DNA from 3 places in the Neobacillus canaveralius genome. Region 2 is predicted to be linked to each of the others. Evidence: riboswitches for the same ligand, from Rfam matches in the RefSeq annotation. Region 2 holds a riboswitch; each other region holds the start of a gene.
What was found. Region 2 has a riboswitch for lysine ahead of dapA (4-hydroxy-tetrahydrodipicolinate synthase). Riboswitches for the same ligand answer to the same signal wherever they lie in the genome.
Positions count from the first base shown of each region.

Region 1 (2,271 bases), 4.0 Mb from region 2:
TTCTAGCTCAACAAATCGAACTCCAAAAACAAGTCATCGCCGAAACCTTCGAACACCCAGTAAAAAAAGCCAACAAAGTCCTATTCACCGTCAAATGGGATCGTAAGGACACGATTTAGTATGTAGAAAAGCTTTCATCAGGAGATCCCGATGAAAGCTTTTTCTAATTATTGGCTGTCTGCAGAAAGGCCAAATGCTTGATGCAGTAATTCTACTGCTTTGAGCATGTGTTTTTCTTCGACTACTGCTGAAACTTTAATTTCTGAGGTGCTGACCATTTTAATTTGAATCTCGTTTTCCGCTAATACTTCAAACATCTTCGCTGCAACTCCAGGGTTTGAGATCATCCCTGATCCAACGATTGATACCTTTGCCAGTTTGTTTTCAGCGTCAAGCTGTTCGTAGTTCAGAACATCTTTGCTATTTTCAAGGACATTTAATGTCTCCATAAGGTCCTGCGTTTTAATGGAGAATGCAAGATTTGCTGTTTCTGCCTCTGTTGTGCTTTGAACAATAATATCCACGTTCAAATGGTTCTCAGCTAAGGTTGTAAAAATGGTTGATAAACTGGTTAAAGAATTGGCAAGACCTAACACACTTACCTTTGTGATTTCATCTTCAAATGCCACTCCACGGACTACAAGGTTTTGTTCCATTGATGCTTCCTCCTCAATTACTGTTCCTTCTACTCTCTCCATACTTGAGCGAACCTCAAGTTTAACTTGATAGTTTTTCGCAAATTCTACTGCTCTTGGATGCAGTACTCCTGCACCTAAATTAGCCAGCTCGAGCATTTCATCATAAGAAACGGACTGTAATTTACGTGCACTCTTCACATATCTTGGGTCAGTGGTGAAAACACCTGTTACATCTGTATAAATATCACACTTATCGGCGTTTAGTGCTGCAGCTAGTGCTACCGCTGTCGTATCGGAGCCGCCTCTACCAAGAGTCGTAATCTCCCCAGTTTCTGTAATCCCTTGGAAACCTGCGACAATTACCACTTTACCGTCAGCAAGCTGATTCTTTACAGATTCTGTATTTATCGTAGTAATACGAGCATTACCATGAACTGGCTCTGTAACAATTCCTGCCTGCCAGCCAGTAAACGATACAGCAGGAAGATTTTGCTCATTTAAAGCCATGGACAATAACGAAATTGTTACCTGTTCTCCCGTGCTTAAAAGCATATCCATATCCCGTTTATTGGGCTGTCCAGAAATTTCCTTCGCAAGATTTACCAGTTGATCCGTTGATTTCCCCATTGCGGAGACAACCACAACAACCTGATTCCCCTGATCAGTTTCAGATTTAACGCGCGCTGCAACGTTTAAAATTCTCTCTACACTTCCAACCGAAGTACCACCAAATTTTTGTACAATTAAACCCATCTTTTCCCCTGCTTTCAGTTATAGGTTTAGCTATCATTATAGTTTTCCCCGCAAAAAAAATAAAAAGCAATGAGAAGGCATCTCATTGCTTGAATACACAAAAAAATTCTGCGTCTACAATGTAAGATAGCTCTCCAAGACAATTGTCTTGACAATCCGGCATTTATTAAATGCTCAGACCAGCAAAGAAAGAAATGAGTCTTTCTTCACTTCGGCGACCATCCCCTTTCATGATTCATCGCGGAAGCTCATACTTCTCCGAATCACTACTATTGAAGCTCGCACCTCTACCTTCACTTTAGTATTAAAAAGTGATAGTAATATAATTTCCACTCATTATAGCATAGTGGCATTTTTCTGACAATCACTATAATTGAAGTTTTTTAATTAATTCCTCCGCCACAGGAGCTGGAATTCCGATGGCTCTAAACTCTTCAAATGTGGCTTCCTTCATTTTCTTAACGGAACCAAATTCCTTTAAAAGCTGCTTTTTACGTTTTTCACCGACACCTGGAATATCGTCCAACAGCGATTGAAACGCACTTTTCCCACGGGTTTGACGATGAAAGGTAATCGCAAACCGGTGAACCTCATCCTGAATTCTTTGTAATAAATAAAACTCTTGGCTGTTTCTTCCAAGCGGGATAATTTGAAGGGGATTGCCATATAAAAGCTGCGAAGTCTTGTGCTTATCATCCTTCACCAAACCAGCCAATGGAATATCCAAGCCAAGCTCGTTTTCGAGGACATCTCTAACAGACTCCACATGTCCTTTTCCACCATCAATAATAATAAGGTCCGGCAGCGGCAGTTCCTCTTTTAACGCCCTAGAATACCTTCTTCTTGTTACTTCTCGCATCGATTCATAATCATCAGGACC
Region 1 covers NZ_JBDFLL010000001.1:1,445,897-1,448,167, reverse strand. Annotated here, with positions in the region: gene ABC255_RS07085 (YslB family protein) at 1-119, shown strand, start outside; gene ABC255_RS07080 (aspartate kinase) at 168-1,391, opposite strand; lysine riboswitch at 1,511-1,689, opposite strand; gene uvrC (excinuclease ABC subunit UvrC) at 1,759-2,271, opposite strand, start outside.
Region 1: another riboswitch for lysine. It lies ahead of ABC255_RS07080 (aspartate kinase); the one in region 2 lies ahead of dapA (4-hydroxy-tetrahydrodipicolinate synthase).

Region 2 (2,271 bases):
CATTATCGTGAAAGAAAATAGCGTCAATATCGCGGTTTATTTGAATGAAAGTGCCATGGTCGGTGTTTTCTTAGATCAAAAGGATGTAAGAAAAACATTACGAGATGTCTATTCAAAAGGGAAACGAGTATTAAATACGTTCTCCTATACCGGTGTGTTTTCAGTGTTTGCCGCTTTAGGTGGAGCAGCGAAAACGACCAGTGTTGACCTCGCAAATCGAAGCAAAAGTAAAACGATTGAGCAATTTAAAGTGAATGGAATTGATGCGGAAACTCACGATATCATCGTGGAGGATGTATTCAAATACTTCAAATATGCAGTGAAAAAGGGTCTGCTGTTTGATGTCGTGATTCTTGATCCTCCAAGCTTTGCAAGATCAAAAAAGTTTGTCTTCAGCGCCGAAAAGGATTATAAAAACCTACTAAAAGAAGCAATTTCCATCACAGAGGATAACGGAATCATCCTCGCGTCAACAAATGCCAGCTCCTTTGGCATGGACAAATTTAAAGGATTCATTGATACCGCCTTTAAGGAATCCAATAAACGCTATAAACTAATGGAAGAATTTTCACTCCCTGAAGACTTCAGAACCAATAAACACTATCCAGAATCCGACTACCTAAAAGTAGTCTTCATTAAAAAGATAAAATAAAGTTCCAGCCCATAGGAATTTACTGTCCACGCCACACGGACAGTGTCCACGAGTGGTGACAGGCACCTTTGCTCTTGAATTTTATAGAATTTTCTGGTATATTAATTAATAATTAAATATTTTCTTACTTCATTACCTTTTGAAGTGAGGATAGAGGCGCAAAGACCATAAGTACGCAATTGGAGGATAGTGAGGTCCTATGATGATTGTGGAAAGGGGAATTTGCCGAAGCGGATAGAAACTCATTTGTCTAGACCGCTGGTTCTGCTATTGAATAAATACAGAACTGTCATATAGGTGACTATATGGAGGGCTATCTTACGCAACGGAACGATTTTTGATTATGTTTCTACTGCAGCAGCGAGCCTTCGTTGCTGCTTTTTTGCGATTACTTTTGATTGACCTGAACTACCTCTAATTTTTCTTAAAAATTATGTAAAGGGTGAGCATGATGAATTTTGGCCAAGTTTTAACAGCTATGGTGACGCCATTTGATCAACATGGAGAGATTGACTATAACGCAACTAAAACACTAGTAAATTACTTAATTGCTAATGGTACTGATGGATTAGTAGTTGCAGGAACCACTGGAGAATCTCCGACATTAACAACAGAGGAAAAAATAGCGTTATTTAAATTCGTCGTCGAAGTTGCAGCCGGCAGGGTTCCTGTCATTGCTGGAACAGGCTCAAATAACACGAGAGCTTCTATCAGCTTAACGAAACAGGCAGAAGAAGCAGGCGTTGATGGAATTATGCTTGTAGCTCCATATTATAATAAGCCATCTCAAGAAGGATTATTTCAGCACTTTAAAGCCATTGCGGAAGCTACTTCGTTACCAGTAATGCTTTATAATATTCCCGGACGCTGTGCCGTAAACATCTCTGTTGAGACCATTGTCCGCCTCTCTGAAATTAGTAGTAATATTGTGGCAGTAAAAGAAGCAAGCGGCAATCTAGATGCGATGACAGAAATCATTAGCCGTACTCCAGATACATTCACTTTGTACAGCGGGGATGATGGACTAACCCTACCAGTTCTAGCAATCGGCGGTGCAGGTGTTGTTTCCGTTGCTTCGCATGTCATTGGCAATCAAATGCAGGAAATGGTCACACTGTTTAAAAACGGGCGCGTCCAAGAAGCAGCCGTTTTACATCGCAGCCTTCTTCCAATTATGAAAGCATTATTTATGGCACCAAACCCTACTCCTGTAAAGGCCGCATTAAATATACAAGGTGTCCAGGTTGGAGATGTCCGCCTGCCAATGATTCCTTTAAATGATGATGAAAAAAGTGCGCTGCAAGAAGTCCTGCCAATCGACTCGTTGGTATAATCTGATTGTCATTCCTGCCCCTCTGTGGGGCAGGTTTTTTTTTCTAAAAATTAATACTCAAATATTACCATTCGCCTTATAATCCCTATTCCTATGGTTTGGAATTAATTGCGTCAGGATAAACTAATAGTTAGGTAAAAATTGGAATAGGGGGAGAAAATCAGATGACTAATATTCATAATGAGCGTTTGAACTTCTTAGGACGAAATCTTTTGTCGGGTTGTTTACTAGGGATCGGTTTTGTCGCTTTTATCGATGAGGCTGTTTTCCACCAGATCCTCCACTG
Region 2 covers NZ_JBDFLL010000001.1:5,483,362-5,485,632, forward strand. Annotated here, with positions in the region: gene ABC255_RS26850 (class I SAM-dependent rRNA methyltransferase) at 1-652, shown strand, start outside; lysine riboswitch at 796-976, shown strand; gene dapA (4-hydroxy-tetrahydrodipicolinate synthase) at 1,104-1,985, shown strand; gene ABC255_RS26860 (DUF2243 domain-containing protein) at 2,150-2,271, shown strand, end outside.

Region 3 (2,271 bases), 5.3 Mb from region 2:
TGTCTAGATCTATTCCCTTGTTAACCTATATATCCATTTGTACAATTAGTATAATAGGACTGCAGCTTCCCTCGGTTATCCTTGATGTGGCTGGTGTTATTTCAAAAGCTAATATGCCGTTATCACTTGTATTGCTCGGAATCTACCTGGACTTTTCTTTGGATAAAAGTTATTTCAATAAAATACTAAAATACTTGACCTTAAGATATGCTGTAGGTTTAAGCGTAGGACTCTTTTCGTTCTTTGTTCTACCTTTTGACAATATGTTTAGATACACAATCCTGTTAGCCCTTATTTTGCCTATGTCATTCTCAGCTTTAGTTTACGCAGTTCAGTTTAATTATGATAAGAAATTGATTGGGACAGTCTCAAACTTAACGATTCTAATTAGTTTTGTTTTATTGTGGGGCATTGGGAATCTGTTATTGTAAAAAAGTAATTATTGTAAATTTTGGATAATTAAAAGGGTGTTGAAGCTTATGATTTACTTAAATATCATATGTTTCAATATTGTTCAGTCAAATTGTCAGTAAAATACAAGTTGACGTATTTCGACAATATGATGTAGTATATTAATATAATTTAATAAGACCTCACTTTTTTTCAGTGAGGTAGAGGCGCGATATTTAACAGTCTTTAGTGGAGTTTGAGAAGCAATGATACTAAGGAGAAGGAAATGTCGCCGAAGTTTGTAATATTCTCTGTATTACATGCTGGGTCTGTAGTTAAGAACTGCAGGACTGTCTCAATAAACTCACCGGTTTATTGGGTTGTGCTATCTCATTTGGGATAAAAGAGGGGACTTTAGGTAACTGTGCATATTGCGGCCTGAGTTTATCTCAGGCCGTTTTTTGTTTTTAGTAAACTATTAAAAAAACAGGAGGAGAGACATCATGAAAAACAAGTTAACGATTATTATAGTTTTGTTTATTTCAACACTTCTTTTATTAACAGGATGTGGGACAAGTAAAAGTTCGGGTTCCGGATCATCAGAGGATAATACTTTTACGGTAGGACTTGAAGCTGGATATGCTCCTTTTAACTGGACTCAAAACGATGATTCCAACGGTGGGGTTAAAATTGGTGGCTCTGCAGAGTATGCAGGCGGATATGACGTGGAAATTGCTAAAAAAGTTGCTGAAGGTTTAGGTAAAGAATTAGTGATCGTCAAAACAGAGTGGGATGGCCTTGTACCAGCTTTAACATCAGGTAAAATTGACGCAATTATTGCAGGTATGTCACCAACAGCAGAACGTAAAGAAACAATTGATTTTTCGGATAACTACTATACATCCAATTTAGTGATGGTCGTGAAAAAAGGCAGCAAGTATGAAGGTGCTACATCTATCCAGGATTTCAAAGGAGCAAAAGTTACAGCTCAATTAAATACATTCCACTATTCCGTGATTGATCAAATTGAAGGAGTAGATAAGAAAACGGCGATGGATAACTTCCCAGCAATGAGAGTAGCGCTTGAATCAGGAATGATTGACGGATACGTTTCAGAGCGTCCGGAGGGTGTTAGTGCATCAGCGGCAAATGATAACTATGTAATGGTTGAATTTGAAGAAGGATTTAAAACATCAGCAGATGATACTGCAATTGCTGTCGGTCTTGAAAAAGGCAGTGACCTTACCAAGAAAATCAATGAAATTTTAGCAGGTATCTCAGAAGAGGAACGTACAGGCATTATGGATACAGCTATTAAGAATCAACCAGCAGCAAAATAATTTTAAGGAAGCCGGCTGTATGTACCTATTACAGTCGGTTTTATACAGTAAAGGAGGATAAAAGATGAGTCTTGAGTGGGTCGTTAAAATAATTTCAGAAAACTGGCCTATGTTCCTTCGTGGTGCTGGATTAACACTTTTGATTGCTCTGGTTGGGACGGTTTTAGGGGCAATAATTGGATTAATAGCGGGGGTAATTCGCACAATTCCGGTACCTGAACGTGGAGCGAAAAAAGTATTTTTAAAAGTAATTAATGTAATCCTTTCTATCTATATTGAATTCTTCCGTGGAACACCGATGATTGTACAAGCGATGGTTATTTATTATGGTTCTGCGTTAGCATTTGGTATCGATATGAATGTGTTTGTAGCGGCGATTATTGTTGTATCGATTAACACGGGAGCTTATATGGCGGAAATTGTTCGTGGCGGGATTGTTTCGATTGATAAGGGACAGTTCGAAGCAGCTCATGCGATCGGTATGACTCATATCCAAACAATGTGGAACGTGGTTTTACCACAGGTCATTCGCAATATTCTA
Region 3 covers NZ_JBDFLL010000001.1:140,924-143,194, forward strand. Annotated here, with positions in the region: gene ABC255_RS00710 (AEC family transporter) at 1-431, shown strand, start outside; lysine riboswitch at 605-786, shown strand; gene ABC255_RS00715 (transporter substrate-binding domain-containing protein) at 894-1,730, shown strand; gene ABC255_RS00720 (amino acid ABC transporter permease) at 1,795-2,271, shown strand, end outside.
Region 3: another riboswitch for lysine. It lies ahead of ABC255_RS00715 (transporter substrate-binding domain-containing protein); the one in region 2 lies ahead of dapA (4-hydroxy-tetrahydrodipicolinate synthase).